One region of the Priestia sp. J2 genome, then DNA from elsewhere that is predicted to be linked to it. Evidence: riboswitches for the same ligand, from Rfam matches in the RefSeq annotation. Region 1 holds a riboswitch; each other region holds the start of a gene.
What was found. Region 1 has a riboswitch for cobalamin ahead of LJY09_RS14985 (cobyric acid synthase). Riboswitches for the same ligand answer to the same signal wherever they lie in the genome.

Region 1 (8,126 bases):
TGAAGGGCTGCAAAAGCAGTTCGCATCTTACAGCGAAAATTTCCCGGTTTGGTCTAACCAATCATCAGGCATGCTGCAGCATGTGATTTGGACAGCGCTTGAGCTCGAAGGCCTAGGAGCAACATTGCAGCATTACAATCCATTGATTGACGATGAAGTAAAAGCAGCTTGGAATATTCCGAGTTCATGGAAATTAATTGCCCAAATGCCATTTGGTAATCCCGTGGCGCCAGCGGGTGAAAAAGAATTTCAACCACTAAGTGAACGTGTAAAAGTATTTAAATAAGCAAAAAAAGAGGTACGGACAAAATTATTTTAGTTGAAGCAAAATCCGAACGATTCATCGTTCGGATTTTTTTATTGGTATGGCAAGCGTAGGCGTTGCGTATGTAGCTGCTTCTAGCGGTTGATTTTGTTATATCTCAGACCCTTTTTTACGGTAAATAGTTTGAATATTCTTTTATGTTTAACCTAAGAAAAATGCGGTTAAATAAGAGGAGTAGTCCTCAAATCTTCTGTGGAATTTATGCGCTATACATAAGCAATTCAACGATGTTTTACAAAAAAAAAAGTTTTTAACTTGGTTTTTTAGAGAATATTTGTTAACATATCCACTTGTGAGGTCTTAGTAAGAGGAGGATGATGTAAAGAATCCCATATCGGACGCAAGGGCGTAGATATGTGGAGTGGAAATTTTAAAGGAGGATATTATGTCTGATCAAGGAAATCAAGGAAAGTTTAAAAAATCAATATCGTTACTTGACCTAACGTTAATTGGGATGGGAGCTATTTTTGGTTCCGCCTGGTTATTTGCGGTTAGTAACGTAGCGTCAAAGGCTGGTCCAGCCGGAAGTTTTTCGTGGCTGATTGGCGGAGTCATTATTTTACTTATCGGTTTAGTGTATGCTGAACTTGGAGCAGCGCTGCCGCGTACCGGTGGAATTATCCGTTATCCGGTTTACTCACATGGTCATTTAGTGGGTTACTTAATTTCATTCATTACCATTATTGCTTACACAAGTTTGATTGCCATCGAGGTAACGGCTGTACGTCAGTATGTTGCGTTTTGGCTTCCTGGTCTAACTAAACATGGTTCTGAATCGCCTACTACAATCGGCTGGTTATTTCAGTTCGCGTTATTAACGCTATTTTTTATCATTAACTACGTAAGTGTAAAAGCATTTGCTAAGTCAAATGTTATTATATCTGTGTTCAAATATGCGGTTCCTCTTACAATTATCGTCGTGTTAGCTTATCACTTTAAATCAGCTAACTTTACAACTGGCGATTTTACTCCGTTTGGTTTTAATGGTATTCAAGCAGCCATTTCAACAGGTGGCGTTATGTTTGCTTACCTAGGACTTCACCCTATTGTTTCTGTAGCCAGTGAAGTTAAAAACCCGCAGCGTAATATTCCAATCGCGCTCATTATCTGTATTGTACTTTCAGCGATTATTTACACAGCACTGCAAGTATTGTTCATTGGTAACATTCCGGCTGATATGCTATCAGGAGGATGGGGAACAATTCAAGAGCAATTCTCTTTACCATTTAAAGATATTGCACTTATTTTAGGCCTTGGCTGGTTAGTAACGCTTGTTATTTTTGATGCTATTTTATCACCAGGCGGTAACGGGAACATCTTCATGAATACAACTTCTCGTTTAGTTTATGCTTGGTCTCGTAATGGAACACTATTTAAACGTTTCTCAAAAGTAGATAAGAAAACAGGAATTCCACGTGCGTCACTATGGCTATCGTTTGGAATGTCCGTATTCTGGACACTGCCATTTCCTTCTTGGGAAGCGCTAGTAAACGTATGTTCAGTAGCACTTATTCTGTCTTATGCGATTGCGCCAATTTCAGCTGCTGCATTCAGAGTAAATGCAAAAGACCTTAAAAAGCCTTTCAAATTAAAAGGCATGAGCGTTATTGCTCCTGTGTCATTTATCTTCTGTTCATACATCGTATATTGGTCAGGATGGACGACAATTTCTTGGCTTCTAGGATCACAGCTTCTAATGGTTGTTATCTACGTAGCATTTAAGAAATACGTACCAACTGACGTTGTAAAATTTGCACAGCAGCTTAAATCTGCTTGGTGGCTAGTTGCTTATTATATTATTATGCTTGTTATCTCTTACCTAGGCTCATTTGGTGGAGGACAAGGTGTGCTAAGCAACCCGCTTGACTTAATTTTAATTGCTCTTGTTTCAATCGGTATTTTCTACTGGGCGAAATACACGGGTTTGCCAAAAGCAGTTATCGATACGGATGATTAATAAAAAACACGGCATGAATTCATGCCGTGTTTTTCGTTTGTATAGGGGCGTACTCTATTTATTTATCAAACAGCCACGTTTTTAAGATAGCAGCATACTCACGAAAGTAGGCTTGAAGTTTAATTGAATTTGGTGTCTTTGCACCTAAAGGATAAACGTCAAAACCTTGACGCTTGGCAATAATAGAGGCGCGAAATAAATGAAAATCACTGCTAACAAGCACGACTTTTTTGTGTTGAATATCAACTTTCTTTTTAGTGAAAGTGAAATTCTCAAAAGTAGAAGTTGACTGATCCTCTTTTATCATTCGATTCTTTTTAATTCCTTCTTTTCGTAGAAAACGATAGGCTGCTTCTGCTTCAGAAATTTCTTCATCGGATCCTTTTCCACCCGTTACGATAACTTTTGTTTGTTTATGAGTCTTTAAATAAGATAAAGCCGTTTTTGCTCGTTCTTTTAAACTAGGAGACATTTGATCTCCGTCTACTTTCGAACCTAAAATGAGCACATAATCTGCTTTTTGCGGAACAGGCTGATGAGCGGTTTGATACATACAAAAAGACATGATTACAGCATAAAGAACAAGCAAACTAATAAAGATATAAATGATTTTTTTCTTCAACTACGAGCACCTTCCTAGCTATTTCATAAGATGTTTGGAAAATAATTGTTATTATAGCATACGAGACCCAAATAAGTATAAACACAGTAATATATAATAATAGAAGAAAATCGTTATTGTGAATGGTTATAAAATTCGTTACAATAAAGAATAAATGATTTTAAAAGTGCCTCTAAGGAGGATAATAGGGAAATCGGTGTAAATCCGGTGCAGCCCCCGCTACTGTAAATGTGGATGAACCTGCAAAGACCCACTAGTCAAACTAGGAAGGATGCAGAAGTAAAATGAAGCATAAGCCAGGAGACCTGCTTTTAAAAACCCCTTATTTTTCGGTGGGAGAAATAAGTCAAGACAATGTGTTAATGAGCGCATGACCAAACCTTGACTTTTACAGTTAAGGTTTTTTTATGTGATAGGGAGTGGAAAAAGTGAAAAAAGGAAAACCTCTTATGATTCAAGGAACGCACTCAGACGCTGGAAAAAGCATGATTGCTACAGCGTTTTGCCGTATTTTTAAAGAAGACGGCTATCAAACTGCACCGTTTAAATCGCAAAATATGGCGCTTAATTCATACATTACAATGGATGGAAAAGAAATTGGAAGAGCGCAAGGAATTCAAGCTGAAGCGGCTGGAGTAGAAGCAACAACCAATATGAATCCTATTTTAATTAAACCAACTCGTGATCATGAATCTCAAATTGTCGTTCATGGAAAGCCGCTTCGTAATATGTTTGCTTTTCAGTATCGGCAAGAATTTTTTAATGAAGGTTTGAACGTTATCACGGAGTCTTATAAAGAGCTTGCCAATCATTATGATCGAATTGTGATTGAAGGTGCTGGAAGTCCTGCTGAAGTGAATTTGAACGATCGGGAACTGGTAAATATGCGCGTAGCAAAGATAGCCCAAGCCCCTGTTGTGTTAGTAGGAGACATTGATAAAGGAGGGGTTTTTGCGAGTCTGGTGGGTACTCTTCAATTGCTTCCAGATGAACATAAACCTAGAGTAATTGGAGTGTTAATCAATAAATTCCGAGGAGACTTAGAGCTTTTAAAACCGGGGTTGAAGTGGTTTGAAGAATACACGGGAGTTCCGGTACTAGGAGTGATTCCTTATATGCACGACGTGGAAATTGACGCTGAAGATTCGCTATCACTCAGAAATTACTCAACGCTTGTGAATCCGTTAAAAGAAATCGATATTGCGGTTATCTCGTATCCTCGCATCTCAAATTTTACGGACATTGATCCTCTAAGCTTAGAAGAAGACTGTCATGTGAGACTTGTAACCAAGCCATCACAACTAGGTACGCCTGATTTAATTGTTTTACCAGGAAGCAAAAATACGATTGAAGATGCGCAGTTTTTACAAGAAAGCGGCCTGGATCTAGCCATTAATCAAGTCTTGAACGCAACGAACGCTCACGTTATTGGCATCTGCGGGGGATATCAAATGTTAGGCGAGACAATTACGGACCCCGATGCAGTAGAGTCCCGGATTGAATCTATTAAAGGGCTGGGTTTGCTTCCAGTGGAAACCGTTATGACAACCAGCAAAAAAACAGAAAGAGTTTCTGGATATGTTCAGTTAGAGAGTGAGAAGGTTTCAATTGAAGGCTATGAAATTCATATGGGAAAGACGATTTCTAAAAGCATGACGGAAGCCTTTGCGGTGGTAGATGATCAAAAAGAAGGAACGGTTAAAGACAACATCATTGGCACGTATGTTCATGATGTGTTTCATAACGATGCTTTGCGCAGAGCTTTGCTTAATCAAATTCGTAAACATAAAAAATTGCCGCCTATTACGGATACATTCAACAGTCGCCTGCAAAAAGAGGAGTCTTTTTCAAAAGCAGCAGCATATGTGAGAGAAGCTGTAGATATGGAAAAGCTGTATCATTTAATAGACAACTATAAAAGCCCGGAGCAAGCACAAAAAGTGTAGCTTGTAGAGGTTTTCGCTTGTTTTTTCACCGAGAACTTTAGTACGCTATTCTACGTTGCCTAGTTCAACAGTCTAGCACTCGTAACAAATAAAAGATGATTGTTTCCAATACTATGTAGGATGGAAACATGGTTTATGGACAGGAAAATGAATGGTTAATGTAATGTAAAACATCACGCCTCGTTTCCTAGAGGAGCTGAAAGTATTGATTTTTAAACGTATTTTTTTAAACAAAGCATCTATTTTATACATAGTCAGTTTATTTATTGTATGTACTTCGGTGATTATGGGAGTATTTATTGGTACAGTTTCGTTAACCGTAGGAGATACAATCAAAATTATTATTGGCCACCTTACCGGACTATCCTTATATCACGGTCCGGAAAACATGGATTTAATCATTTGGCAAATTCGTTTTCCAAGAGTACTGGTGGCATTTTTAGTAGGAGCTTCGCTTTCAATAGCAGGGGCTGCCTTTCAAGGGCTATTAAGAAACTCTCTTGCGGATCCTTACACGATCGGAGTTTCCTCAGGTGCAACCCTTGGCTCTGTCATGGCAATTTATTTTCACTGGAGTATTTTTGGTTTGTCTATCTTCACGCTGCCTGTAGTCGGCATCGTATCTGGTTTTATTACTCTTCTTTTAGTTTTTGGTATTACGAAACTCGCAAGCGGCAATTTGGCCAATGAAACCATCATCTTAGCGGGGATTATTTTATCATCCTTTATGAGCGCGCTTATTTCATTAATTGTAGCTCTTTCTCCTGAAGAAGATGTAAGGCAGGTTTTATATTGGCTAATGGGAAGCGTATCAATGAGAGGATGGTCGCATATTCAAATTTTAGGGCCGTTCTTTTTAGTCGGTACGATTATGCTGCTGTTACATGTGAAAGAGCTGAACGGCTTAGCATTTGGCGATCAATCCGCTCAATTTATGGGGATAGACGTAAAGAAGAAAAAAAGAATGATTTTAATAGGTGCATCCGTATTAACCGGGGCTGCGGTATCAGTATCTGGGGCAATTGGATTTGTTGGCTTAGTTATTCCCCACGTAGTGCGTCTCGTAGCGGGAGCTAATCATAAGCATGTACTGCCGCTTTCTATTTTAATCGGAGGAAGTTATTTGGTTTTAGCCGATTTATTAGCAAGAACGATATTAGAACCTCGTGAACTGCCGATTGGAGTCGTAACCGCCTTAATTGGTTCGCCAATTTTTACGCTGCTGCTTGTAAAAGAACGTATGCGGAAAAGAGGAATATCATGATTGAACTATATAATGTGACGGGAGGATACGATAAACAGAAACCGACCGTTCGTGACATCACGTTCACCGTAGACAAAGGTTCTTTTGTTGCTTTACTAGGACCAAATGGAAGCGGAAAAACAACGCTTATTCGCTTAATTATGAATGTATTAACCACTCAATCAGGAGAAGTGAAGGTAGAAGGGAAGTCAGTGAAGGCTTATTCACCAAAACAACTGGCGCAAAAAGTTGCAGTCATGACGCAAGAAAATCAAATTGGATTAGAATTTACGGTTCAAGAAATTGTTTCACTGGGACGTTATCCTCATCAGGCAAAAGGTTTGTTTAGCACTATATCAGCACAGGATGAAGAAGTGGTAGAAAGCGTGATGAAATTAACAAACGTCTGGCACTATCGAAATCATACCTTTCAATCGCTGAGCGGTGGAGAAAAACAGCGGGTTTTACTTGCTAAAGCACTGGCGCAAGAACCTGACTACTTACTTCTTGATGAACCAACGAATCACTTAGATGTAAAACATACGATGGAACTGCTTCAGCTGTTAAAAACGTTACAGCAGGAAATGAGCTTGACGGTTCTGGCCATTTTGCATGATCTCAACATTGCCTCGCTGTTTGCAGATAATGCCGTATTATTGAAAGATGGAAGAGTAGAAGAAACGGGGATGGATGCCATTTTTCAGGATGCAGCTACGTTAAAAAGAGTATATGGCGTTGATTTGCATGTATTTCACCATCCCGCTGTGAACAAGCGGCAAATTGCTTTTGTGCCGCCGTATCAATATCCAGAGACGGACTTCCATGAGTTGTATCAGTTGCAAAAGGAACCGGGCAAGCTATGTTTATCCTTTGCTCGTCCTTTGAGAACTGTTTCACTGGGTTCCAATGAAACAGGTCTAGACTGGTGTCAAGAAATTGTTCAACAGCAAAGCAGTTCTAACACGGCGTGGAAATCTGCGTCTTTATCTAGTCATGAAGTTCGCTTAAAAGACGATAAAGGTTACTCGTGGCTGACTGTACTGACACATGGACAAAAAGAGAATGAAATGAATATTGTTCTACTAACAAATACACCGCTTTCGGACGCGAACTTACTTCATGCTGCGATGAAGGTAATTGAATACCGGGCTTTCTTAGGAAAAACAGGCCGTATTGTTGTAGCATCATCTCATCATAAAGAAGAAAATCAAGAAGAAATTTCAGCGTTCTTAATGGAACGCCTACAGAAAGAATTACAACTATTTATGGAAACAAAAATGACCGACAATTGCTTTAAATAAGCAGTAGCGGTCATTTTTTATTCTTCGGAGTGATCAGGCTTTTCTGTTTCACCTCCTGAACTCATCGTTGTCTCAGTTGTATGTTCATCAATCTTTTTTTCTTTTAGCTTAACAGAAAATAAGTCTTTGACTTCTTCATCCACTTGACCGGAGTCAGCGCTGTAAGTTGTACCAATGTTTAAGTGGCCGGTCAAATCTTTAATGCCTAGCTGGCCAAAATTATTACTAAGGTCAATTTTGTCTAACAATACTTTTTCCACCATAATTTTTTCAACAACAATGGACTGCTTTGGCTGAGTTACTTCATCAATCTTTTTGTCAAGAGTTTTCACCATCTCATATAAAGCTGTATTGGACGATTCTTCCTTTAACGCAGAGAGCTGATTCTGAATGTCTTCGAAATTAGGAGCTGACTGCATAGCCGAAAGTAAATGAGCTGTTTGCTCGTGCAGTTGAGACAATGATTGAATAAGATGAGCTGATTCATGTAATTGCTGATGAAGCTCTTCTATTTTAGGAATCGCGTCGGTTAAACGCGTCACTTGATCAATAATTCCCTGCAGGTTCAGCGCTGAATCTGACGAATGAACAGGTTTTGTGAATTCAACTTCATCAGATGTCTTAGGCTCCGTTTGGCTCGGCAACTTCTTTGGCTGCTGAGGGGGTTTCTTTAGATTAGACTGTTTTTTAGTTTTCATCTTTTCGGGTAATTCTTTCCGCTTTTGATTAGAG
Region 2 (8,126 bases), 2.5 Mb from region 1:
TGCTTTTTTATGTTAATCTATGACTTTTATTACTGATTTTATCTTATGTTAGAAAGAAGGTTTCACATGAACTTAAATCACGACAGAGATGGTGTGATATATGCGGTCCTTTCTTATCTTATGTGGGGGCTCACGCCAATTTATTGGAAGCTGGTTCACCACGTAGCACCAGGTGAGATTTTAGCTCAGCGCGTTTTTTGGTCTTTTATTTTTATGCTTATTCTTTTATTAATGACAAAGAAATGGCGTACATACATTACGTTTATAAAAGAAATAGTGAAAAAACCATCCTTATTCTGGTCCCTTTTTACTGCGTCTGTACTTATTAGTGCAAATTGGGGCATTTTTATGTGGGCTGTCATTAATGGAAAAATAGTAGAAGCGAGCCTTGGACAATATATTAATCCCCTAACAAGTGTTTTATTAGGTGTTATTTTCTTAAAAGAGAGATTAAGCGGGGCTCAAATTTTTGCATTTATACTAGCAGGAATCGGCGTCTTAACGCTTAGTCTTCATTATGGTGTGGTTCCTTGGATTTCGCTTAGCTTAGCTGTTACCTTCGGATTATATGGTTTGGCAAAGAAAAAGATTAAAGCTGATTCAACGATTGGATTAACTCTTGAAACGATGGTCATCTCCCCTATTGCATTAGCATACATAGGCTACCTTACGTTTCAATCACACTTGCAGTTTTTTGATTCTTTTTCAACAAGTCTTTTATTAATGGGCAGTGGAGTAGTTACAGCTTTACCACTCCTATTATTCACAAAAAGTGCTAAAAAAGTATCATTATCAATGCTTGGTATTCTTCAATATATTTCACCAACCTTGTCTTTGCTAGCAGGAGTCATTCTATACCATGAAGCGCTAACAAAAGCTCATGTTATTGCTTTTAGTTTTATTTGGTTAGCTCTTATTGTTTATACGTTCTCATCTATTACTAAATGGGGGAACAGAAAACAAATAAGAAATAAAGTGGAGGCTTAACAGAATCATACACTCTCTTACGTATTATTTTTAAACAAAATAGGCTGGGAGGAGCATTATTTATGAAACGAATTATTGACTCGCATATTCATCTAGATCAATATGAACAGAAAAGCTGGAAAGACATAGTTGAGCAGGATCCTTCGTTACAAGCGCTTATTTCTGTATCTTCTACATTACACTCTTGCCAACTTAATCAAAAAATCAGCAAGTTATATTCCTGCGTGAAACCTGCCTACGGATTTCACCCTGAACAAATGCTGCCTTCTTCAAATGAATTAGCGGAGCTGTTTGCTTGGATTGATCAAAACAATGAAGAAATGATCGCTGTTGGGGAGGTTGGTCTACCTTATTACTTAAGTCAGACCTATACTCTTTCTCTAGAGCCCTATTTGGAGCTGCTTGAAGCTTTTATTATTCATTCAAAAAAATGGGGGAAACCGCTAATTCTTCACGCTGTATATGAAGATGCTGAGATCGTGTGCGACTTACTAGAAAAACATTCTGTGCCTAAAGCTCACTTCCACTGGTTCAAAGGAGCTAAAAAAACCGTTGAACGAATGAAAAACAACGGCTACTATATTTCCGTTACACCTGATATTGTATATAAACCTAAAATCCAAGCGCTTGCCACAGATTACCCTCTTGACTACTTGATGGTCGAAACAGATGGTCCGTGGCCATTTGAAGGACCTTTTCAAAACCAGACAACGGTTCCATCAATGATGCATCAGTCCGTTCAGGAAATAGCACGTCTCAAAAGGGTTTCTGTAACGGAGACATATGATTTTTTATATCGAAATACAGCTCATTTTTATAATCTCTCCACATAAAAAGCCTTTCCCTAAGGAAAGGCTTTTTATATCTAAATTCGTTTCACAAGTTTTACGATCAGCACAATCACTGCAATGACAAGAAGAATGTGAATGATGCCGCCGCCAATATGAAAAACTAATCCTAATAACCAAAAAATAAATAAAAGTCCAATAATCGTCCACAACATAATTTTTTCTCCTTTTTTATATGTAGTATTTGTTATAATTTTATATTTCCCTAAATGTGCATAAATAAACGCATTTCATATACATCTTTTCACTAAAGAAGATTCACATAATGTACAAAAAGCAATCATGTTCTCTGTGGTAAAATAAGTATGTAATCTTATTTAATTTAAGCGGAGATGATTAACTATGACATGGATTGTATTACTTTCCATCATTCTTGTAAGTGCACTCAAAATATTAATAACGTGTCTTCCAACTCCAGTGGTCAAATGGCTTATGACTAAATTTCAATTACACCCAACACTTGATGATCAAAACGCTACTGTCACAGTTGATGGGAAACATTTAGAAGGCAAAGACAAAATGCAAGTGATTGATTATTTTAATAAAGCAACATTTTTAAAACAATATTATGTCCATGAAGGAAATAAGGACTATTATAAACACCTAGAAGACAGTGAAACTCCACTTGTTATCGATACGAAAAAAGGGAAAAACGATGTTCGACTATGCGTATACAGCTATCATGATCATGTCGACGTCGTGAAACAATACAAAAAGAAGATTATCGCCTACAGCCTGCTGTCTGATCACCTTCAAAAGCAGTCCATAACAGCTGACCTAGCTTAAACCAGTCGCCTACAAGGCGGCTTTTTTAGTTTTTAGTTTTAGTTTGAAGTTACCTTACTTAAAAATACCAAACTTTAACATTAAATCTAATGCTATAACATAAATTAATAGAATTTTCTAACTTTTTTAAGAGGTGATGGATAATGCTTTCTTTGTTAGGGTTTGGCATGATTGCTACTTTTCTTTCTTTTCAAGTGGGCCTTTGGGACAACTATTATCATGACAATTACAGCCATTTTAACGAACGCTGTTTCCCTTTAGACTCCTACTATAAAAAAAGGAAGCCGACTACCATAAGGCAATCGGCTCACACATGTAGGATATTGATTTAACACTAACAAAGTACAACACAACACTAGTAATTATATAATATATTTCATTATTTTGAAAGCGATTTCATATATATTTTTAAAAATATTTTGTTACTTGTTTTTTACAGAAAAGAACCACGTTTCAGCCAATTCGAAACGTGGTTCTTTTCTGTAAGGACTTGCCCTACAGGCTATAAATGTAAGTTACGTTCATTATAGCATGAGCCCATATACAGATTCCATGGTAATTACTGTATGATCTCGTTACGTTACGACTCGTTGTATTTTTCTGTCCATGTGCAGCGTATTCCATGGTTCATCCTGTTCAGCTAGCCTTTTGATAAAGCCTTGTGAAGCCCAAAAAGGAATAGCGCCAGGTAAAAAAGGATGAGTATGCAGATACAGCGTGTCATAAAAATGACTTTGGGCAAATTGTTCAACTGCTTTTAACAGCTGCTGTCCAATGCCTAGACGCCGGTACGCTGGATCGACATAGCATTTTACAATCTCAGCTGCAGTTCTATGTTCATATCGCTCTTTTAATGCATGAAACCGTCCATCGTAAGCGTATAAACCAATGGTTCCAATTACTTGTTGATTTTCCGTAACAGCTGCAAAAAAAGCAGCGTCTTTCGCTTGAACGTAATGTTCATTAAAATGAAGCAAATCCACAGGAAGCCGATTTTTTTCCAGCATAGGAAATAGCTCATTCCGCATATTCATGACAAACTGAATCACTTCAGCATCCTTTTCTTTTACTTCTTTAATTTGATACATTTGTACTTCTTGCACGTTTACTGTCACATCCTTTTAGCGATCATTGTATACTTTTTCTTTTCTCTGCTTATGCTGCAATGTTAACTACGGCGTTACGTCTAAATGCTGAGTCAGCATATAATACTCGCTTGGATTTGTTGTCCAGTTTTTCACTTTTTGATTATAAGCAACAACAATGTTTGGATGTACAATCGATGACGTCAGCATTTTTCTATTAATCAAAGCGGTTGCTTGTTTGGCTAACTGATCTCGTTTTGCGTCATCTACTGTTGAATTTAACTGTTCTATCATTTTTGTTAGCGTATCATCATTAATCCGGCTGGCATTTAAACCACCGCCGGGCAAATAGTTCGTACTTAAATAATAGCTGGCATCTCCTCTAGGTGCTGTGATAAGGCTGTACAATGCTAAATCCCAATCATCTTTTGCCATTACATATTCATCGCTATCTTCAACTAGGTGAATCTTAATAGTAATTCCTAACTCTTTGGCATTAGACTGTATAAGCTGAGCAATTAAAGGCAGTTCTGGCAAAGAACTATATGTGACAAGAGAGAGCGATAGTGGCTTTCCATTTTTGATTGCTTTGTCATTTTTGATTTGATAGCCTGCTTTCTCTAAATATTTTTTAGCAGATGTCATACCTCTTTGCTCATTAGCAGTACTATCAGCAAAAGGAAATTGGGGTAAAAATGGACCTCGAGCCGCTGCCGCTTGATTGTTCATGATGCTGCTAACAATTTCTTTTCGGTTCAATAAGGTATCGATAGCTTTTCTTACATTTTCGTCTTTTAATGCGTCATTAGTTTGATTGTAAAGCAATAAATGGGTGCGCACACTAGGTACTCCACTTACTTTAAAAGACGGATCTGTTTGTAAAGTGCCCAAGCTTTCTAAAGGCGGGCGATAAATAATATCGGCTGTTCCAGATTGAAGAGCAGCAACTCGCGCATTAGCATCTTCGTTAAATCCAAAGATCGCACTTTTCAATTTCACTTTTCCACCCCAATAATTTTCATATCTTTCTAATTTTACTTGATTTCCTTGATCAAAAGACAAGACGCGAAATGGACCCGTACCAATGGGCTTCTTAGCTATATTAGAAGCATTAACATCTATAATAGCTGTATTTGGATGCACTAATTCAGAAGGAAATTTAGGCATTGGTTCTTTTAATGTAATTGTCAGCGCATGACTGTTCGCTTTCATTTCTTTAATATTTAAAGCGTTTTTCATCGCATAACTTTGGTCTATCGTTCTTTGAAGAGAAGACTTAACGGCATTTGCATCCAGCGCTTTTCCGTTTTGAAACGTGATGTTCTTTCTTATCATAAATGTCCATGTAAGGCCGTTATCTTTCGTTTCCCACTTTTCAGCAAGCCAAGGCTTTATTTTTAAATCGTCGTTGATTTTAACAAGCGTCTCCCCTACTCCCCCACGAACTGCTGTATAATTATCGTCCGTATGAGGATCAAGCGTTGCAGATGTAAAATTAAATAAAAACGTCACACTTTTATCCGTTTTCTTTCTTTCTTTTATACTTACGCTCTCTTCATTAGGAGCGCAAGCAGTGAGGCAAAGTAACATGAGAAATATCATAGATACAAGTTTTTTATTATTTATCATTCATTTTTCCACCTTCTATTTTAATACACAAAAAAAGCACTTCTAAAAAGAAGTGCTTGCCTTCACAACAAATTCAGATAAACGTATCCCTTGTTTATCGTATTTTTGATTCTGCCAAAACACCTCCCTATCCTCGTAGGTTATTGTGTGCTGCGATTTATGGCAGGTCTCCTGGCTTCAAGTCACTGCCTTATACCGCCTTCCCGTCTCTAAATAGACAGTGGCTTTTTGACATAAGGCTCCTTGTTACAGTGGCGGGACCGCTCCGGATTTTCACCGGATTCCCTTTTAAGGCAATTGAAAAACAATTGCCACCATAAAAGCTGGTTATTTAATTTAGTAGCGTGCTCTTGAAACTCTAGAAGTGGAAGCTGATGGTGAAATATCTTCATCATCAAATCCAGTGGCAATAACGGTTACCATCATTTCGTCCTTTAAATCTTCATTAATCACAGATCCAAAAATCATATTTAAGTCCTGATCAGAAGCGGACGTGACAATATCTGCTGCTTCCTGTACTTCGTAAAGACTCAGGCTGCTGCCGCTCGTAATGTTCAGCAGCACGCCTCTTGCTCCATCAATCGATGCATCTAGCAGCGGACTAGAAATCGCTTTTTTCGCTGCTTCAATTGCTCGATCTGATCCCGAAGCTCGTCCGATACCCATAAGCGCAAATCCTTGATTAGACATAATTGTTTTTACATCAGCAAAGTCAAGGTTAATCAGCCCTGGAACAGCGATTAAATCTGAAATACCTTGAATACCTTGGCGAAGAACATTATCTGCTTCACGGAATGCTTCAAGCATAGGTGTCTTTTTATCAACGATTTCAAGCAAACGGTCGTTTGGAATGACAATAAGGGTATCTACCGATTCATTCATCGCAGTAATACCGCCTACTGCTTGCTTGGTACGTTTATTTCCTTCAAACTTGAAAGGACGAGTAACTACTCCAATTGTTAAAGCATTTAGTTCACGGGCAATTTGGGCAATAACCGGAGCTGCTCCAGTACCAGTGCCTCCCCCCATGCCAGCTGTTACGAATACCATATCTGCGCCTTGCAGTACTTCTTGAATTTGCTCTCTGCTTTCTTCTGCAGCTTCTCTTCCTACTTCTGGATTAGCTCCTGCACCTAATCCTCGCGTTAATGCCGCACCAATCTGCATTTTCACATCTGCTTTAGATAAATTAAGCGCCTGAGCATCCGTATTAACGGCGATAAATTCTACCCCTTGTACACCATGTTCAATCATACGGTTAACGGTGTTATTTCCTCCACCGCCGACTCCAATTACTTTAATTCGCACTAATGGCGATACATCTCCATCAAATCCAAACATTCTAAGTTCCTCCTCAATGATCAAAATTACTTTCTCTTATTATCCGAAAAAACACGTGAAGAACCTTTTACTCCTATGTTTAACGCGTAACTGTTCTTTTGTTTTACAGATTTTATACATTTCTCTTTTAACCTTTAAATCTTTACATCTTTATGTAAAATTATTGTTGTTCCGAAGTTAGTACGCCGAACTCTTTTTTGGTTTTCCCACTCAAAACGGCATATAAGCTTATTGTATCATTCATTTGACAGATGTCTGTATTTAATTTTGAGTAAGATGTGACTAAGAGAATAATATTTTTATAGACAAAATGAGAAAAAGCCCTTAGAAATAAGGGCTTCTCTAGATAATAAACCATTTTATAATTTCCCAGTTAAGAATTGAGCTTCTCCCATACCAAAGCTCCAGTCAGCATTACCGTTTTCAACAATTGAAATCATAATGTCGCTTGGCTGAATTCCGCAGCTTTCTCCCAGCTCTTTTACAATTAATTTGTAAAGAGCTTGTTTTTGCTCTTCTGTTCGCTGTTTGCTCGTCACACTTATAATAACCAAATCCTTGCTTCTCTCAAAGCCAAGACCTGTATCTTCAATAATCATTTCATGAGCAGGATGCTGATGTACAATTTGATAACGATCGCGTTCTGGGACGCCAAAGGCTTCTAGCATCGCTCGATGAGTAGCGTCTAGTAATGTTTTTAACTCTTTTTCGTCTCTTCCTTCTATTACATCAAATCTAAGTAATGGCATACTAAGTAACCTCCAGCTTTTTGTCTAATGTATTATTGCTTTATCATATCACAACTATCATTTGTAAAAAAAAGATACGCTATTCACAATGTGCTCTCTAGTGAAAGAGACCTCAAACTCTTCAATAAAAGCTGAACCTAATAAAAAGAAATGAGCAGCATAACGGCTCATTTCATTAGTACAAAAATATTTATAATAAGAGCTAAAATACATGCAGATACAATGGCAATGAGTACGTTCATCACAAGGTTTTGCGAGGATGTTTTAGCTTGTTTTTTCATATCAGCCCGACTCATCTGTTGCTTTTCATGATCACTTTTAGACATCACGTAGCCTCTCCTATTCATCAAAATGTCAGCAGTGTATAAATGATTTTTGAGAAACCTTGATCCAGTTCTTTTGTATAAACAGCAGCACATGCAGGTTATCATCAGTTATTTTAGCATGTTTTGTCAAATAAGTGGACTATGTAGCGCTTCAATTTAGTATTCACAGCCAAATATATTTAAATTCGTTGCTTTTCTCTTCTTTTCTCGCTATTGTTTGAGAAGAAGGATAATTAGATACGATAAAGGATGATACGATATTGAATAACCATACGCAGCTGCCTCAGTATATCTACACATACGCATGCAGCGAAGAGGAACTCTCACTATGTCAATTAGAGAGACGCTCTCTTTTTGAAATTGAAACTGAGAAAC
Region 3 (8,126 bases), 2.4 Mb from region 1:
TGCTAAAAATGCGCTTGATAATATTGAGCTTGACGGTATTTTACAATTTGCTCTCAAATCATTTCAAAGCATGATTAACGAAGAGAAGCTAGGGTCTATTTTGCAAAATCTACTGCTTTCTATTACAGGTCGTCTTCGTAATGAAGATGATGAATATCGCCTTGCTTTGGTAAATGGAATTAGAAAAGAGCTGCAAGGCTTGGAGCACAATGAAGAGCTTCTTGAGAAATTAGAAGCATGGAAACAAAAAACGATTAATGAATTAAATGTAACGAATAAATTAACAGAAATCGTCGATAAAATGAAAGCGAAAGTGACGGCATTTATTGAAAGCCCTGAATTTATGAAAAGCTACGCCGTTCCTTACGTAGAGAGCTGGCTGAATGCTCTTGAAGGGGATGCACAGCGTCAAGAAGCAATTGATACGGCTATTCAAAAGCAAATCATGAGTTTTGTAGACGAGAATCATTCAAAAATTGGGCAGCTTGTTCAAGAAAACTTAGATAAATTAGATGATGAAACGCTTGTGGATATGATGGAAAACAATGTCGGAAAAGATTTGCAGTGGATTCGAGTGAACGGAGCTCTATGTGGATTCTTGATTGGTATTGTGTTAACGGTTATTAAATTAGCGGTATAAAAAAGAAGCACGCTCCTTTTGGAGCGTGCTTTTTCTATTAATCATCTATTTCTACACTGATTACGTCACCGTTTTTGGCATCTATTGAAACAGTTGCTTCACGTTTATCGGCTGTGTCAATTTCAATTTCATATACTAAACGGTTGTTTTCTTGTTCTAAATCCGTTTCATTCACGGTTCCTTTAGCACTTTTTAAAGCTGTTTTTATCGCTTGATCTAATGAAACAGCAGGGGAAACGTTTTGAAGATTCTCTTCTTTCTTATCTTCATCGTCTTTTTGTTCTTCATCAAATTCAATGATTTTACCGCTGTTGCTGTCAATATCTACATCGTATTCTTTATTACCTTTTGTGATGTCTACTTCATATTGTTTAACGCCGTCATCTACGGCTAATTGGATATTTGTAATGTCACCGCCTTCTGTTTTTTGAAGAGCAATGTCTTTTGCCTTTGCTTCTTCAATCGTTGTGGTTTGCTTCTTGTCATTGCTTTTAGACTGATCCGTCATGGCATATGCACTTGCACCTAATCCACCGACTAATACTGCACTGGCTAAAACAGTTGTAATAACTTTCATATGTTACGGCCTCCTTGATTTGTTGTTAAGACTATATTAGCCCATGAACTTTAAAGGAAAAGAAGAAGAAGTTTAAAATTTTCTTAGAAATAAATAAAGGTGTATAAAAAAAGCACAGCTTTCCGCTGTACTTTTAGTCGTCGTCATTTTCGTAGGTGATGGAATCTACATGCCCAGAGTAAGCGTTTATCATTACTTTAGCTTCTCTTGTTTTAGACTGATCAATTTCGACTTCGTAGAAGGTTTGGCCTTCTTCCTCTTCTATTTCAACTGAGGAAAACGTTCCTTTTACTTTTTGTAAAGCAATATCTCTTGCTTGTTCCATTGAAATGAGAGGCTCGTCGGATGTAGGAGAAACGGGTGGCTGCTCGCTCTTTTTTTGTTCTTTTTCTGTATCATTTTTAGTTTGAGTAGACGTTTGTTTCTCTACTTTTTGTTTGATTAATGACTGGACTTCTCCATTTTCTCCATTTACTGTGATGTGGTATGGAATATCACCTTTAAGCAAAGTAATTAGATAAATCGGTTCATCATCTTTTTGAGAAAAGCTTGCATTTTCAATTGTGCCGCCATATTTCTGCTGAATCATACGGCTGATTTCAGACTCGGATAAAATGGTATCAGATCGATTCATTGCTTTTGCTATTCCATAAAAGCAAGCTGAACCAACAGCAAGAAAGATAAGTATAAAAAGCACCGTTTTCTTCATACATTCACCTCCAGTATTATGAAAAATAGTATAGCAGGCAATTCTTAAAAATCTCTAAGAAACGGTGAGAAATCAAAGAGGAAAGCAAACCGTTACGGATGTCCCTTTGCCTTCATCGCTGCTAATCTCAATACGTCCGCTATGGGCTTCTACAATCTTTCGAGCAATGGATAACCCAAGCCCTGAACCACCGGTTTCTCGATTTCTTGCTTTATCTACGCGAAAAAAGCGTTCATACACGTTTGATAAATCTTCTTTTGGAATACCAATTCCTTGATCTGTGACCGTAATCATAAAGCTTTCGCTTCTTGTTATGGTTACCTCTACCGCTTTTTCACTATATTTAATGGCATTATCTAAGAGGATGTACAGCAGCTGCTTTAAGCGTTTTTCATCCGCTGTTACGACGGGATGATCCGTTTTTATATTTAAATAAATGGTTCGTTCAAAAGCTTGTTCTAGATGCTTGATTGTTTGGTTACAGACGGCCGCCGCATCTACGTGTTCCATGTGAAGCTCCCACTGCGACTCATCTTTCGCAAGCACCAGCATTTGAGACGTAAGCTGTTTCATGCGTAAAGACTCAGAGTGAATGGCTTCGATGGCTTCTTCTAAAATATCTGGACGCTTCATCCCCCATCGTTTTAGCATATTGGCATAGCTTTCTACCACGGTCAGGGGTGTTTTTAATTCATGAGAAGCATCGGATACGAACTGCTCTTGCTTTTTATAGTTTTCCTCTAATAAATCCATCATATTATTGAAGGTGTTGGCCATTTGATCTAACTCATCTTTAGAAGAGGAAGAGAGAGCGATTTTTTTGAATGTGCGAGACACTTGAATTTCTTCCATAGTATGAATAAGAGATTTGATAGGCCGCAAAATGATTTTACTTAAAAGCCGTCCGGCAAATATGGTCGGAATTAATATAACAAGAGAGGCAATAAGCAAGATGAATTTTAACGTCTGTAAAGATTGTTCCACGTCTTCGAGTTGTTCCGTGACTTCTAAAGAAACGACTTCACCGTTCGTCCAAATGACCGGAGTATGCGAAATTGCGTATAGGTGGCCGTCGTCTTCTTTGATGGTTGTTTGTTCATTTGAATAATAAGAATAGGATAAGTCCTGAAGCTCTTTCGTTTGATCAGTAACCGATACAACTAAAGGCCTCCCTGATTTAGGCAAAATACGAATCATTCCGTTAGGAGGCAAATAGGCACGAAGCAAATTGGCTTGTTTAACCGTCGAACTTGTTTGTTTTAGACCATGTGTTACGTTGCTTGTTTCTGCTTGCAAACGTTCAATTGCATTGTCTTCCATGGTTTTCTTGAAAATGAAGTAAATCGAGCTGTTCGCAATCACTAGCAGAATAAAAAGCAGCACAGTTGATGTAAGGATAATCTTTGTTTGCAGTTTCATGAGCTACTCCTTAAGCATATAGCCAACGCCCCGCACTGTTTGAATGTAGGGTGTTGAAAATGGAGCATCAATTTTTTTGCGCAAATAACGAATGTATACGTATACAATATTCGTGTCGCCGTAGTAATCAAATCCCCACACGTTTGTAAGAAGCTGTTCAAAGCTTAGCACTTGATTGTTGTTTTGAAGCATATAGACAAGCAAATCATATTCTTTAGGAGTCAGCTCAATAGCTTCATTTTCACGCGTGACTTCTCGCGTTTTTTCATTCACAACTAAAGTTCCTAGCTGCAGAGTATCTGCTTCTTTTTCAGCAGGAGATGCTGATGCAGGATGGCGAAGCCAGACGCGGATACGTGCAAAAAGCTCCTCAATTTGAAAGGGCTTTGTAATGTAATCGTTCGCTCCTAAATCTAGTCCGCTTACCTTATCAGGAAGGGCGTCTCGAGCGGTTAATAAGATAACGGGCGTCTGATCATCGTTTGCTCGAATGCGACGCAGTACTTCGAGTCCGCTCAATTCAGGAAGCATCACATCTAAAAGCAGCAAATCCCAATCATGTGCTTGAAACTCTGCCAATCCTTCTGTCCCTGTATAAGCCATGCCCGTTTCGTACCCTTCGTGTTCAAGCTCGAGCTGAATCAAACGAGCAATTTTGCGTTCATCTTCTACAATTAAAATTCTGCCTTTACTCAAAAAAATTCCCCCTTGTGTCTATGTATAGTTGCGTACATTATAGCATGGAGAGATTCGGGGTGTATAAATGATAAGGAAATCAATGGTTATTTACTAAATATATCAATAATAGCCCGAGAAATAATGTTCATTTTCCCAAGAAACTGATAAGATAGCTAATGACATTTAAAAATAAGAAAGGATTTCGATTATGTTATCAGCTATTAATTCAGTAGACTATACCATTTTCCATGCGGTGAATCAGTATGCCTCGCATGTGAAGTTTGTAGATTCGCTAATGGTATTCTTTGCAGATTATGCCCAGTATGTACTTATTGTTTTACTCGGCTTGTTTTTACTTATTAATAAAAACGGCAGCCGTGTTGTAGCATTTCAAGCTTTATGTGCTTGTGCCACAGGAGTCATTATCAATAAAGTGATTAGTTTATTTGCTTATCGAGATCGTCCGTTTATCTCTCACCACGTGAATCAGCTTATTGATCACGCCGCGAATTCTTCATTTCCAAGCGATCATGCTACATCTGCATTAGTTATCACTTTTACCATCTGGCTGCATTTCAAACGTTCAGGGCGCATGTGGGTTGTCATGGGTGCACTCATTGCATTTTCACGCGTATGGGTTGGCGTTCACTATCCATTCGATGTGTTAACAGGAGCTATTCTAGGCTGCGTGCTGGCGCTGTTTATTCATTATGTTATTTTTAATACGAAACTGATGAGGGCTATTACCAACTTGTCTATTTTTCGAAAATCAGCTTATGACGAACAGTCTCAATATTATTAAGAAAAAGTCGCATATACGCGGCTTTTTTTATTGGGAAATTTTTAATGTATTTAACACTTGTTTTTTAAAATTAAATTGTGTACAATTAAATTGCAGAAACGATAAATAAAAAATTTTAATAAAATTACTAAAAAAGAGGAGAGATTTATACATGAAAGCTTTATATGAAACGACAGTCGTTAACACAGGTGGAAGAACAGGAGAAGTTCATTCTTTAGATAATATCTTTAATTTAGACGTTGCAACACCTCCAGCGCTTGGTGGAGAAGCAACAACAGCAACAAACCCAGAGCAGCTATTTGCAGCTGGATACAGTGCTTGTTTCAACAGTGCGTTAGAATTTATGTTGAAAAAACATAACGTAGAAATTAAAAGCAGTGAAGTAAAAGCTACGGTTCAGCTGCTTCCAGATAAAGCTGATCAAGGAGTAAAAATTGCTGTAGCGCTTGAAGCTCATATCGAAGGCTTAGATTTAGAAACAGCTAAAAAATATGTAGACCTAGCCCACTCATACTGCCCGTATTCAAAAGCAATCAGCGGCAACGTAGACGTAACGGTAGAAGTAGTTTAATTGCTTTAAAAAGCCCTGTTAAGCATGTAAAGCTTAGCAGGGCTTTTTTATTTGAATTTTCTCTATTCATTTGTAAGGAGTACTAGTATAATGAGGAAGAAAATGAATCATTCGCACAGTTTAGGTGCTCTTACATAGCGTAAGAGGTAACAGGGAATCGAGTGCAAATCTCGAGCGGTCCAGCCACTGTAAGCAGGGAGTTTTCTATCTTATCGTCACTCAAAACGGGGAAGGCGGTAGAAAATGATGATCTCAAGCCAGGAGACCTACCTATTCTGTACACTTGACTCTTCTAGGAAAGAGGCGGTGTATCAAGGTACGCAGTGAGCAATTACTGTTTATTTTCATATGCCGACACATCCTCAATTTCTATAGAATTGAGGCTTTTTTACGTTTTATTTTAAAAAAAGGAGTGTAGGAAATGGAAGGTTTATCAGTTTTTTTACTTGTCTTTTTATTAGGAATCAGGCACGGATTAGATGCAGATCACTTAGCTTTTATTGATGGCCAGACCCGATATAATTGGCGAATGGGCAGCCGTTTTGCCCCGTGGGTCGGAACGCTGTTTTCACTCGGTCATGGAGGAATGGTGGCCGTCACGGCCGGGGTGCTGGGCGTAGTGATGAAGAATTTTACGTTTCCAGCATATTTCGATCATTTTGCATCTTGGGTATCTATCATCTCTCTCTTTCTGATTGGGACATTAAACACATATCATTTGCTTCGAACTAAAAACAAAGAAGAAGAGTTTCAGGTGAGCGGGTTAAAAGGGAAGTTTATTCCGAAAATCGCAAAAGGAACAACGAATCCTTTTTTAATTATTCTTGTAGGAGCGCTGTTTGCCCTAGCAGCTGAAACGGTCAGTCAAACGGCCGTGTGGTCTCTAGCTGTAGGGAACGCAGGCAAATATACGCCGCTTTTATTAGGACTAGTATTTATGTTTGGTATGATGCTGACAGATACAATCGATTCACTGATTGTACATAAAATGGTGAATGAATCGAGTAAGTTTGGGCAATCTGCTTCCCGCTTGATGGGCTGGGTTATTGTTATCCTCGCATATGGGGTGTCCTTCTACTTAGCATTCACTTTCTTTAATCCATGGGCCGAAGTAAACTTTGAAATGGTTGGCGTTATTTTGTTTATTTTTTTAGTGTCTATGTTTGTATTTGTAAGTGTGAAGTCAAAAGGGAAAAATATCAAAATAAATGTCAATTAATAAAATGAAAGCTTTAATCTGTTGAAGATTGAAGCTTTTTTGTATAAATTTGTTGAAGTTTATGGCTATTTTCGGTCGGTTATGAATAAGTTAAAGTATTATCTGTATTTTAAGGATGGAAAATTGTCTGAAAACCATTATAATTAAGGATAATTTAAGGTCGTTATGTGAAACGTAGAACATACTCATACGTACGATAAATAAAAGCAATGAATGCACAAGCAGCAGGGGTTGTTTGGAGGAGGAATTGATTTGAGTCAGGTAATGGTAGAACAAAGCGTATTTAGTTATTTAAAAGAACATGAACAAGAGATGCTCGAAGATTTAGTTGGATTTGTGAAAAAAGAATCACCGTCCTACAGTAAAGAGTTAGTGGATCAGTGTGGAATGTATTTAACGCAGCTGTTTCAGAAGCGTTTAGGCGTAGGGTATGAAATCATAGAAGAAAAAGAAGTAGGAAACCACTTGAAATTTACGATTGGAGAAGGAGAGAAGCAGCTTTTAATTATCGGTCACTTTGACACGGTATGGGAAAAGGGAAGGCTGAGTCTAAGAACAGAAGGAAACAAGCTTTATGGTCCGGGAATTTTAGATATGAAAGGCGGCATTATACAATCTATATGGGCGATTAAAGCGATTCAAGAGCTTGGCTTATCGCTGGATAAAAAAATTGTGTTTTTTTGCAATTCAGATGAAGAGATTGGATCAATTTCCTCTAAAAAATATATAGAAGAAGAAGCACAAAGAAGTGAAGCAGTGCTAGTAGCAGAACCTGCGGTGGCGGGTTCAGGTGCGTTAAAAACGTCGCGCAAAGGAGCGGGGATTTTCACCGTAAAGGTGTGGGGACGAGCAGCCCACGCTGGTAATCACCACAAAGAAGGAATCAATGCTATTGAAGAGCTAGCGCGCCAAGTGATTTTTCTGCAGAGCTTAACCGATTATGAAAAAGGTACAACGGTGAACGTTGGGACATTTACCGGAGGCAGCGGTACAAATGTAGTGCCGGAATATGCAGAAGCGCACGTGGATTTACGTGTTTCTACAGAAGAAGAAGCAAAACGTATGACGGATATTATTTTGAATTTAACGCCCATTTTAAAAGGGATTAAGATTGAAGTAACAGGAGGCATGAATCGTCCTCCAATGGTTAAGTCTAAACAAACGGAAGAGTTATTTGAATGCGCTCAGTCAATTGCGGCCAAACTGGGTATGAAATTAGAAGAAGCAGCTGTTGGAGGCGGAAGTGATGGCAATTTTACAGCGGCTATTGGCATTCCCACGTTGGATGGATTAGGAGCATGCGGAAAAGGAATACATGCAGAATATGAACATATTCAAATTGATACGTTGTCCGAGCGTTCTTCTTTATTTGCGAATTTGCTGCTTCAAATATAAAAAAAGCCCGCCTCAAACGGCGGGACTAACCTGAAAGCTTATATTGGGAGAGTATAAGCTTTCTTTTTTATTTACTGCTTTCTTCTTGAAGAGAAAAAGCAGTTTCTTTCTTTTTA
Region 4 (8,126 bases), 470 kb from region 1:
TGTTATGTGGCTTGTAGGGGCACTTTTTTTACTTTATATTGGCTATGACAGCATTAGACACGCGGATCATGATATAACGGCTCCTGGAGAACACGTAAAAAAGTCGTTTGCCTCTTCTTATGTGAACGGAATCTTTGTTGCGATTTCTCCGAGCAATCTCATTTTTTGGCTGAGCGTGTTTGGAACGGTGCTGACAAATTCGCTTCAATCCTCTCACTCTTTTCATTTCCTAGTAATTGCTGCCGGAATATTAACGGGAATTTTAATTCATGATCTGGGCTTAATGACAATTGTCTCTGGAACTAGAAAAGTGCTGAATCAGCTTTATATCAAATGGGTTTCTATTGCAGCTGGATGTATCTTAATTGGCTTTTCATGCTATTTTCTCTACCGATTTATCGGGAATCTGCGCATGTACTTTTAATGTTTCTACATATTTTATGATTTACTATATCCCCTCTTTATCTAGTACAGAGAGGGAATTTTTATAATCTATCAGGGACTATCAGACAAAAAGTTCACAATTTCGTCACATTTCTATTGATTTTTTTCTCTTTTTATACGAAAATATAAAAAAGGGAGGAAATATCATGAAAATCAAAAAAGCACTTCGCATCTTTATTGGATCAAACGTCCTTGTATTATTAACATTTGGCCTTCTTCCAGCACTGTTAGTTAACCCCGATATTGACCTAATTCAATCATTTATTAATTATATAGGCAAGGATTAATTCCACTTAAAATAGTCAAAATTTTCAATCTATTATTTTTATAAAAAAAGACAGCGCAGGCTGTCTTTTTTAGTAGGTTTTTTATTTAGTTGAAAACAGCTTTTTAACATCTACTTTTTGATCTTTAACAATCGTATACGTCGCCTGTTTTTTATCTTCAAAGTTAAACGCTTTTATGTAATCGTCATCGTAAATCGTTAATCCGTACGCATCTTTTCCGCTTTCGACGATTTTTACCCAGTACGCCTGGTCAAACTTTGGGTCCAGCTCCTTGCTTTTTTTCACTTCTATTTTTGCTAAAGAATGTACGATTTGCTTTATCTCTTTTTTGTCATCTACTACACGTTTTCCTTCGTCCGTATCTATTTCAATACGCGTAACGTTTGCTTCCTCTACTTTTATGACGTCTTTTAACTGATAGGCTTTCCCGGTATATGTAAAATAAAATACGACGATAAATAAAAGTGCAGCTATAATAATCGTTCTTTTTTTCAAAAGGAACCTCCTTTTCTACATCACGCTGCATTCAGGTGATACACCTTTTTATTCCTCCTGTTCCGCATCCTTTTAGTACAATGCTGCTTCCTACAAGTAAACTATAGATTAATCCCGGAACAGGAAGTATTAACGTTATCATCAACAGTAACATGCCCGTACTTGTAAGAGCTACTCCTGCAGCTCGATTTTCCATTCATTTCACCGCCATCTCTTGGTGAATTTTTTATATGAAGCAATAGAAATAGTATTAATCTTCTACCTACTTATGTATTGTTCGCTTATAGGTCAGAATCGTCAACACGCCTACTAGGAAGATCGTTGCTTCACATTACCTTTTTTTAACTAACTCATGATTTATGAAATAAAAACAGCTCATCTACTGTTGCTCCCAGTTCTTGGGCCAGCTGGAAAGCCAGCGCTAAGCTTGGATCATACTTATTGTTTTCAATTGCATTAATCGTTTGTCTCGATACGCCGCATACTTTCGCCAGTTCATCTTGAGACATCCGCTTAACTTTACGCAGTTCTTTAATTCGGTTTTCCACCATTCATCACTCATCTCTAAAATGTAAAAAACTTTTTACACCCATATCTTATATTATCTTCCTTGTTACTGTCAAATATGTTTGACAAATTAATGTCTCTTACCTACCTAAAAAAGAGATTGAGATATAACAAAATTAATTCAATCTAAAGACGAGCAAACGGGATAAATGATTGAGGATGAATCCCGCTGTTGCTTTCCGTGCAAGACTTCGCTTTCCGCGGACTAGGTGAGCCTTGACCTCCAACCAACCGCTAGAAGCAACGAAATAGATTAAGCACATGTTCATCATCACAATAAAAAAACCGAACGAATTTGATTCTTCATTAAGAATCTCAATTCATCGTTCGGATCTTCCTTCAACTAAAATACTTTTGTCCTGTCCACTTTTCCCTTATTTCTATATATTTGCTGAAACTAGTAAAAAAGCACAAATCCTTTAAAAGAAGCTTGTGCTTTTCCATTTCCTTATTTCTTTCTTAAAATTAAAGCTCCTTACTCATATTAAACCACTGCACGCCTGCATGCTGAGAATCAGCCAATCCTTGATTCACATATCCGTTTTTTTCGTAAAACGGAATCAATTCTTCTTTACACGTTAAAGTCACCGTTACGCGCTGTTTATTCCGTGCTTGTTTTTCAAACTCTTTTAGCAGCATACTGGCAATTCCTTTATGATGATGCTTGGGGTTTACAACGATACCTAAAATACTTTGATGACCACCTGTCTCAGGGTTCGAAATCGTTTTTTTAAACAAATCATCCGTAATAAACGGAGCTGAAATGACGGGTCCGTTCACATATCCAATTATTTCTTCATTTTCTTCAGCGATGATAAACGTATCAGTAATGGTTTTGATCCGTGTGATAAATGCATCTTTTGAGGCAGCTTCTTCAGGTGTAAAGCCTTTGTTTTCTAACGTAATTAATTGGTTTAAATCTTTTTCATCCACTTGTCTTATAATCATTGAAACGATTCCTTTCATTAAAAGCTACTATTCTCTTTCTCTCTTTCTACTATATATAAAAACGCACAAACAAAAAAGGATTGACCTCTGCATCATACAGAATTCAACCCTACTTCGCTGTTTAATGAACGTCTTGATTATTTAATAAATGCACCAAATGGCTTGCCCACCGGAAGCACAACTCGACCATAGTGAGTATTTAATACAGCCGCTGCAGATCCATAGAATGAAAACAAAGCGATTAATAGCTCTGACACTGCTGCTAGTAAATGCGTGTATTCATATGCCACACCAAATGTACTTAGCGATAATCCAATAAATAAGAAATCAATTAACACAAAAATAATAAATAATACTTTATGAGTGCCCATTGCTCCAACTGTCATAAAAACGCTGAAAATCAAATAGCCGACAAAAGCAAATGCTAGTTGCTTCGGATCCGCTTCTTTTGCGAGCGCTTCCCCAAATGCGCCAAGCTGAATAAGCCATGTCATAGCTACACCTAGCCAAAATAAACCGAAGGCACCAAAAGCAGTTGCGCCGAAGGTATTATTATGTTTGAAATCTTGCATAGACGCAATTAGCTGTCCTATCCCGCCTAAAAAAATTGCCCATGGCAATACCAATGAAACACCATCGGTTACCCCAAGCTTTTGAAACGATGCAACAAGTGTCACCATGGCAAGTCCGAATAGGCCTAGCGCTGATGGATCCGCTGTTACAATTTTAACGTGCTGCGTGCTGTTGTTACTCATGTTGTACCTCCCTGATTTTAAAAACACCTTTAAAAAGATACAAAAATCTACGGGAAGTGTCAATGGATATTTTTGGCCTTTAAAAAACCTATAAGACCAAGCAGTGTAGCGTTTACAGTGCTTGGTCTTTACTTTCTTGTTATTAAACGTTTTGTAATAAATTTTGTCTTGTTTGTTTTGCAGACTCAACCATCACTTTTAAAGCTTCAACCGTCTCGCTGATTCCTCTTGTTTTAAGGCCGCAGTCGGGATTAATCCAAAACAGTGCAGGGTCAAGCACCTTCAGAGCTCGGTCAATGTTTCGTGTCAGCTCTTCAAGCTTCGGTACGCGCGGACTGTGGATATCATATACGCCAAGTCCAATTCCCTGGTTATACGTATGTTTTTCAAACGCATAAATTAATTCACCGTGGCTTTTGGACGTTTCAATGGAAATCACGTCGGCATCAAGCGCTTTGATCGCATCAATAATCTCTTCGAACTCTGAATAGCACATATGCGTGTGAATTTGCGTCTCGTTTTGCACCGATACCGTGGCTAGTTTGAACGCATACACCGCCGCGTTCAAGTAGCTTTCCCAGTTTTCTCGTTTTAACGGCAGTCCTTCACGCAGCGCCGGTTCATCTACTTGAATCATTGAGATGCCCTGACTTTCAAGTGCTTCCACTTCTTTTCTAAGAGCAAGCGCAATTTGATTGGCCACGTCGTAGCGTGAGATATCATCACGTACAAACGACCAGTTTAAAATTGTAATTGGCCCCGTCAGCATTCCTTTAACAGGCTTATTGGTTAGAGACTGTGCGTAGACCGTTTCTTTGATTGTCATCGCCTGCTCGTACGAGACATCTCCGTAAATAAGCGGCGGCTTCACGCAGCGAGAACCGTATGATTGCACCCAGCCAAACTTCGTAAACTGAAAACCTCCTAATTTTTCACCGAAGTATTCAACCATGTCCGTGCGCTCAAACTCTCCGTGCACAAGGACATCTAAGCCGATGTTTTCTTGAATTTCAATCCATTTTTTGATTTCAGCGTTAATGTACGCTTCATATGCTTCATCGCTTAACTCTCCTTTACGCCACTTCAGACGCTCTTTTCGCACTTCTTTTGTTTGCGGAAAGCTTCCAATTGTTGTCGTTGGAAGAAGCGGCAGTTGAAATGCTTCTTGCTGAACGCGTTGACGTACGTCAAACGGCGCTTGGCGCTCCGCTTTATAGCTGTGCAGCTGCTTCAGCTCTTTTTGAACGTCTTGATGGTTTCGAAAAGATGATCCATTTAATGCTTGAATCGCTTGTTTGCTTACACTTATTTCTTTTTCAATTGCTTCTTTTCCTTGCTGCACCGCTTTTGTTAAAAGCGTGATTTCCTTCAGCTTTTCATCTGCAAAAGACAGCGCGTTTTTTAGAATTGGCTCAATGGTTTTTTCGCTTTTCACCGTGACAGGAACATGTAATAAACTTGATGAAGGCTGCAGAATCAAACGGTCTTTTGATACAGCTTCTTCAATTTCACTGATTGTTAAAAGCTGTTCGTCCAAGTTTTCACGCCAAATGTTTCGTCCGTCAATCACTCCTGCTGCCAGCACTTTATCAGTTGGAAAACCATATTTATTAAGCGCCGTGAGATTTTCGCCTCGGTCATGTACAAAATCCAATCCAATTCCGTGAACAGGAAGAGCAACTACTTCTTTATAGTAATCTACGCTGTCAAAGTACGTCTGCAAAATGACTTTTACATTCGGTGCTGCTTTTTTCAAAGCTTCATAGACTTCTTTATACAGTGCCAGGTCTTCTTTTGATAGCGTTGTAGCTAAAATCGGCTCATCTATTTGTACCCACTCGACCCCTTCTGCCTCCAGCTCCGCTAAGATTGTTGCATAAAGAGGAACAAACTGTTCAACTACTTTTTTAAACTCACTTTTTTTATATCCTTTTGACAGCTTCACAAATGTTACTGGACCTAAAATAACGGGTTTGCCTTTGATATTCAGCTTTTGTTTTGCTTCTTTGTAAAATTGAAGCGGACGATTTTCTACAAGGGCAGGCGTACATTCGTCAAGCTCTGGTACGATATAGTGATAATTTGTGTTAAACCATTTTGTCATCGTAGAGGCTACCGCACCTTTTGTTCCTCGGGCGATGTCAAAATACGTTTCAAGGGATACCGGGCCTCCGTTATATTCAAAGCGCTTTGGCACCAAACCAAACATAGCGGCTGTATCTAACACGTGATCGTATAAGCTAAAATCGCCGACTGGAATTAATTCAATTCCTGCGTCACGCTGTTTTTTCAGATGCCCAAGACGAAGAGCTTCAATTTCCTGAAGAAAGATATCTTTCTCTATCTTTCCTGCCCAAAACTGCTCAAGCGCTTTTTTCCATTCTCGTTTTTCACCAATTCTTGGATAACCTACATTTGAACTTTTTACACTGCTCATTTTTTCCACTCCCTATATATTTTTTTATCGCTAAACTAAAAAATCTCCCTTTTCGAAATGAAAAGAGAGATGATACGCATACTTAACTAAAGTTGAGATAGCCTGTTTTTCTCAACACGTATTCCTCACTCCTCTCTATATCCCGTAGAGCTTAAGTGCATACAACAGGCAGGTCTCCTGACTTAGGTTCATCGCTTCCTATCCCTTCCCATTTCAACATGAAACAGTGGTTAATAAGTTGCTCCCCATTACAGTGGCGGGACCGCGCCGGCTTTTCACCGGTCTTCCCTTTTAAGCTGCGTACATTCGTTACACAGCACCTGATGCATTTCTATGAAATTGTTCATTCAAAACATATTCACATAAAATAAAAAGCCTCTCTATCATGAATAGAGAGGCATAGTATCTATGAAATCCTCTCTTATTTTTCAAAGCTGTACGCTTTGCAGGATGTAGCACCTTTTTAACAAGATTGTTAAATGGTTGCCGGGCTTCACAGGGCCAGTCCCTCCGCCTCTCTCAATAAGAGTTTTAATTGTTTATAATATTTTGAATGTAGAGTCATCTTAACACCTTACATTTATGTTGTCAAAAGAAATTTCAAAAAAATTAGTTTTCAGGAGGCGTTGACGCTAATTTTTGCCTTAATAATTTGTAATCATCTTTTCGATGTGTTTCGATCAAGTCTTTTGCTCCTTGATGATACCCTGAAGAATAGATGTACTCTACCGCCGTTTCGATAAGCATTCTCTTTTCTTCCGCACATTCTCGGTCCATTAAAGGGAACAGTCTACCTAAAAGGTCATTTAAATCTTCCTTAATAAAACGATTGAGTCCTTCTTGCATCTTTTCGTTTGCCATGATAGCTCCTCCATTTGCTGTGTATGTTTTAAGCCTCTATAAACACGCATTTCACTGTGAATGTTAAGATAAAGTTAAGTCATTAAACAGTATATCAAGTGAATATTTTTCTTCAATTACATATGTAATACAAATATATGACAAATATAGAGAATATATCATCATTCACTATCTATTATAACGCTTGACTGGGCCTTCTGCTACAAGGTTTCGTACGGTTTTCCAAAAGAGGTTGAGACATAACCAAGTGAATCCAATCTAAAGGCAAATGGGATACATGAGCTGAATCGCTTGTGACACAGCAGTTGATTTCCGTACAAGACTTCGCTTTCCGCGGGCGGTCGCTGAGCCTCCTCGTCGCATAAGCTCCTGTGGGGTCTCACGTGTTCCGCTTTTCCCGCAGGAGTCTTCGTCTTGTGCTCCAATCACCTGCTAGAAAGACCTATACACATGAAATCTACGTTTACCCTAATAAAAAAATGAACCACTAATCAAGATGCTTGATTAGTGGTTCATTTTTCATTTCGCCTAAAACCCTTTTTTCCCAGCCTCTTTTTTTTGAACCTAGCTTTCTACTTTCTTGTTTTTACAAACAACTTCTTCGAGGTCGTCCAAAATCCTTCCAAAGAAGAGGTCCTAAAATGTCGTACCGGCTAACAAAAAACTCCGTAAAATTATAATTATTTAAAATTAAAGGCGGTTCAAAGTCAAGGGGAGCACCCGCGCCTCCTGATAATACAAAATCAGTACCTCTTCCAAGCGTAAACGACCCGTTTCTGTTTTTTCTAATAAACTGCTCGTCATACGCATGCACGTGGCTGACTAACACTTTTTTCACGCGATGTTCTTGAATTAAATCAAAAAATTCTTGACTTTGAGGAGTCGTTACAGGAAAACCTCCCAGGTCTGACCACCGGCCAATATTTGGCTGCGCATGCATGGCTACAACGGTATTACGAGGAGCATCCTCTAGCTGCTGCTCTAAATAATTCAGCTCTCTATCTGTAAATCCATATATTTTATTCTTGGGACTGATGATATTATTTAATGCGATGCACCGGAAGTTAAAGACAGGAATATCAATGACCCAGTGCACTTTTCCGATAGTGGCTCTGAAGTTTTCGAGGTTGCTTTCTTCAAGGTTTAATTCATCATGATTCCCTACGCATACAAACACGGGAATGTTTGGTGCTATTTTTTCGACAACTTTAACAAAGTGCTCCAAATACCTCTTTTCTCCTGTATACACGGTGTCTCCCCCATGAATAATGAACAGCGGATTCAATTCCACCGCCTTTTTTAACACAAGCTCAAATTCACCGCTCATCGTGT

Region 2: another riboswitch for cobalamin. It lies ahead of nikA (nickel ABC transporter substrate-binding protein); the one in region 1 lies ahead of LJY09_RS14985 (cobyric acid synthase).
Region 3: another riboswitch for cobalamin. It lies ahead of LJY09_RS01665 (HoxN/HupN/NixA family nickel/cobalt transporter); the one in region 1 lies ahead of LJY09_RS14985 (cobyric acid synthase).
Region 4: another riboswitch for cobalamin. It lies ahead of metE (5-methyltetrahydropteroyltriglutamate--homocysteine S-methyltransferase); the one in region 1 lies ahead of LJY09_RS14985 (cobyric acid synthase).

Annotation. Positions count from the first base shown of each region.
Region 1 is NZ_CP086208.1:2,955,608-2,963,733, reverse strand. Features, by position in the region: gene LJY09_RS15000 (nitroreductase family protein) at 1-286, shown strand, start outside; gene LJY09_RS14995 (APC family permease) at 711-2,282, shown strand; gene LJY09_RS14990 (YdcF family protein) at 2,341-2,904, opposite strand; cobalamin riboswitch at 3,052-3,232, shown strand; gene LJY09_RS14985 (cobyric acid synthase) at 3,324-4,850, shown strand; gene LJY09_RS14980 (FecCD family ABC transporter permease) at 5,056-6,114, shown strand; gene LJY09_RS14975 (ABC transporter ATP-binding protein) at 6,111-7,394, shown strand; gene LJY09_RS14970 (hypothetical protein) at 7,412-8,126, opposite strand, start outside.
Region 2 is NZ_CP086208.1:484,744-492,869, reverse strand. Features, by position in the region: gene rarD (EamA family transporter RarD) at 67-987, shown strand; gene LJY09_RS02620 (TatD family hydrolase) at 1,050-1,820, shown strand; gene LJY09_RS02615 (lmo0937 family membrane protein) at 1,853-1,990, opposite strand; gene LJY09_RS02610 (YfmQ family protein) at 2,178-2,621, shown strand; gene LJY09_RS02605 (GNAT family N-acetyltransferase) at 3,197-3,724, opposite strand; gene nikA (nickel ABC transporter substrate-binding protein) at 3,794-5,335, opposite strand; cobalamin riboswitch at 5,479-5,669, opposite strand; gene ftsZ (cell division protein FtsZ) at 5,672-6,676, opposite strand; gene LJY09_RS02590 (tautomerase family protein) at 7,036-7,425, opposite strand; gene LJY09_RS02585 (hypothetical protein) at 7,593-7,751, opposite strand; gene LJY09_RS02580 (TRM11 family SAM-dependent methyltransferase) at 8,012-8,126, shown strand, end outside.
Region 3 is NZ_CP086208.1:301,470-309,595, forward strand. Features, by position in the region: gene LJY09_RS01630 (DUF445 domain-containing protein) at 1-640, shown strand, start outside; gene LJY09_RS01635 (PepSY domain-containing protein) at 678-1,217, opposite strand; gene LJY09_RS01640 (PepSY domain-containing protein) at 1,351-1,926, opposite strand; gene LJY09_RS01645 (HAMP domain-containing sensor histidine kinase) at 1,999-3,345, opposite strand; gene LJY09_RS01650 (response regulator transcription factor) at 3,349-4,041, opposite strand; gene LJY09_RS01655 (undecaprenyl-diphosphatase) at 4,232-4,825, shown strand; gene LJY09_RS01660 (organic hydroperoxide resistance protein) at 4,977-5,396, shown strand; cobalamin riboswitch at 5,502-5,685, shown strand; gene LJY09_RS01665 (HoxN/HupN/NixA family nickel/cobalt transporter) at 5,818-6,615, shown strand; gene LJY09_RS01670 (M20 family metallopeptidase) at 6,847-8,010, shown strand; gene LJY09_RS01675 (DoxX family protein) at 8,078-8,126, opposite strand, start outside.
Region 4 is NZ_CP086208.1:3,422,212-3,430,337, forward strand. Features, by position in the region: gene LJY09_RS17670 (LysE family translocator) at 1-424, shown strand, start outside; gene LJY09_RS17675 (hypothetical protein) at 591-731, shown strand; gene LJY09_RS17680 (DUF5301 domain-containing protein) at 813-1,226, opposite strand; gene LJY09_RS17685 (hypothetical protein) at 1,258-1,422, opposite strand; gene LJY09_RS17690 (helix-turn-helix transcriptional regulator) at 1,577-1,777, opposite strand; gene LJY09_RS17695 (GNAT family N-acetyltransferase) at 2,259-2,759, opposite strand; gene LJY09_RS17700 (acetate uptake transporter) at 2,879-3,496, opposite strand; gene metE (5-methyltetrahydropteroyltriglutamate--homocysteine S-methyltransferase) at 3,639-5,933, opposite strand; cobalamin riboswitch at 6,083-6,272, opposite strand; SAM riboswitch class I at 6,352-6,462, opposite strand; gene LJY09_RS17710 (hypothetical protein) at 6,543-6,794, opposite strand; gene LJY09_RS17715 (hypothetical protein) at 7,053-7,223, opposite strand; gene LJY09_RS17720 (metallophosphoesterase family protein) at 7,381-8,126, opposite strand, start outside.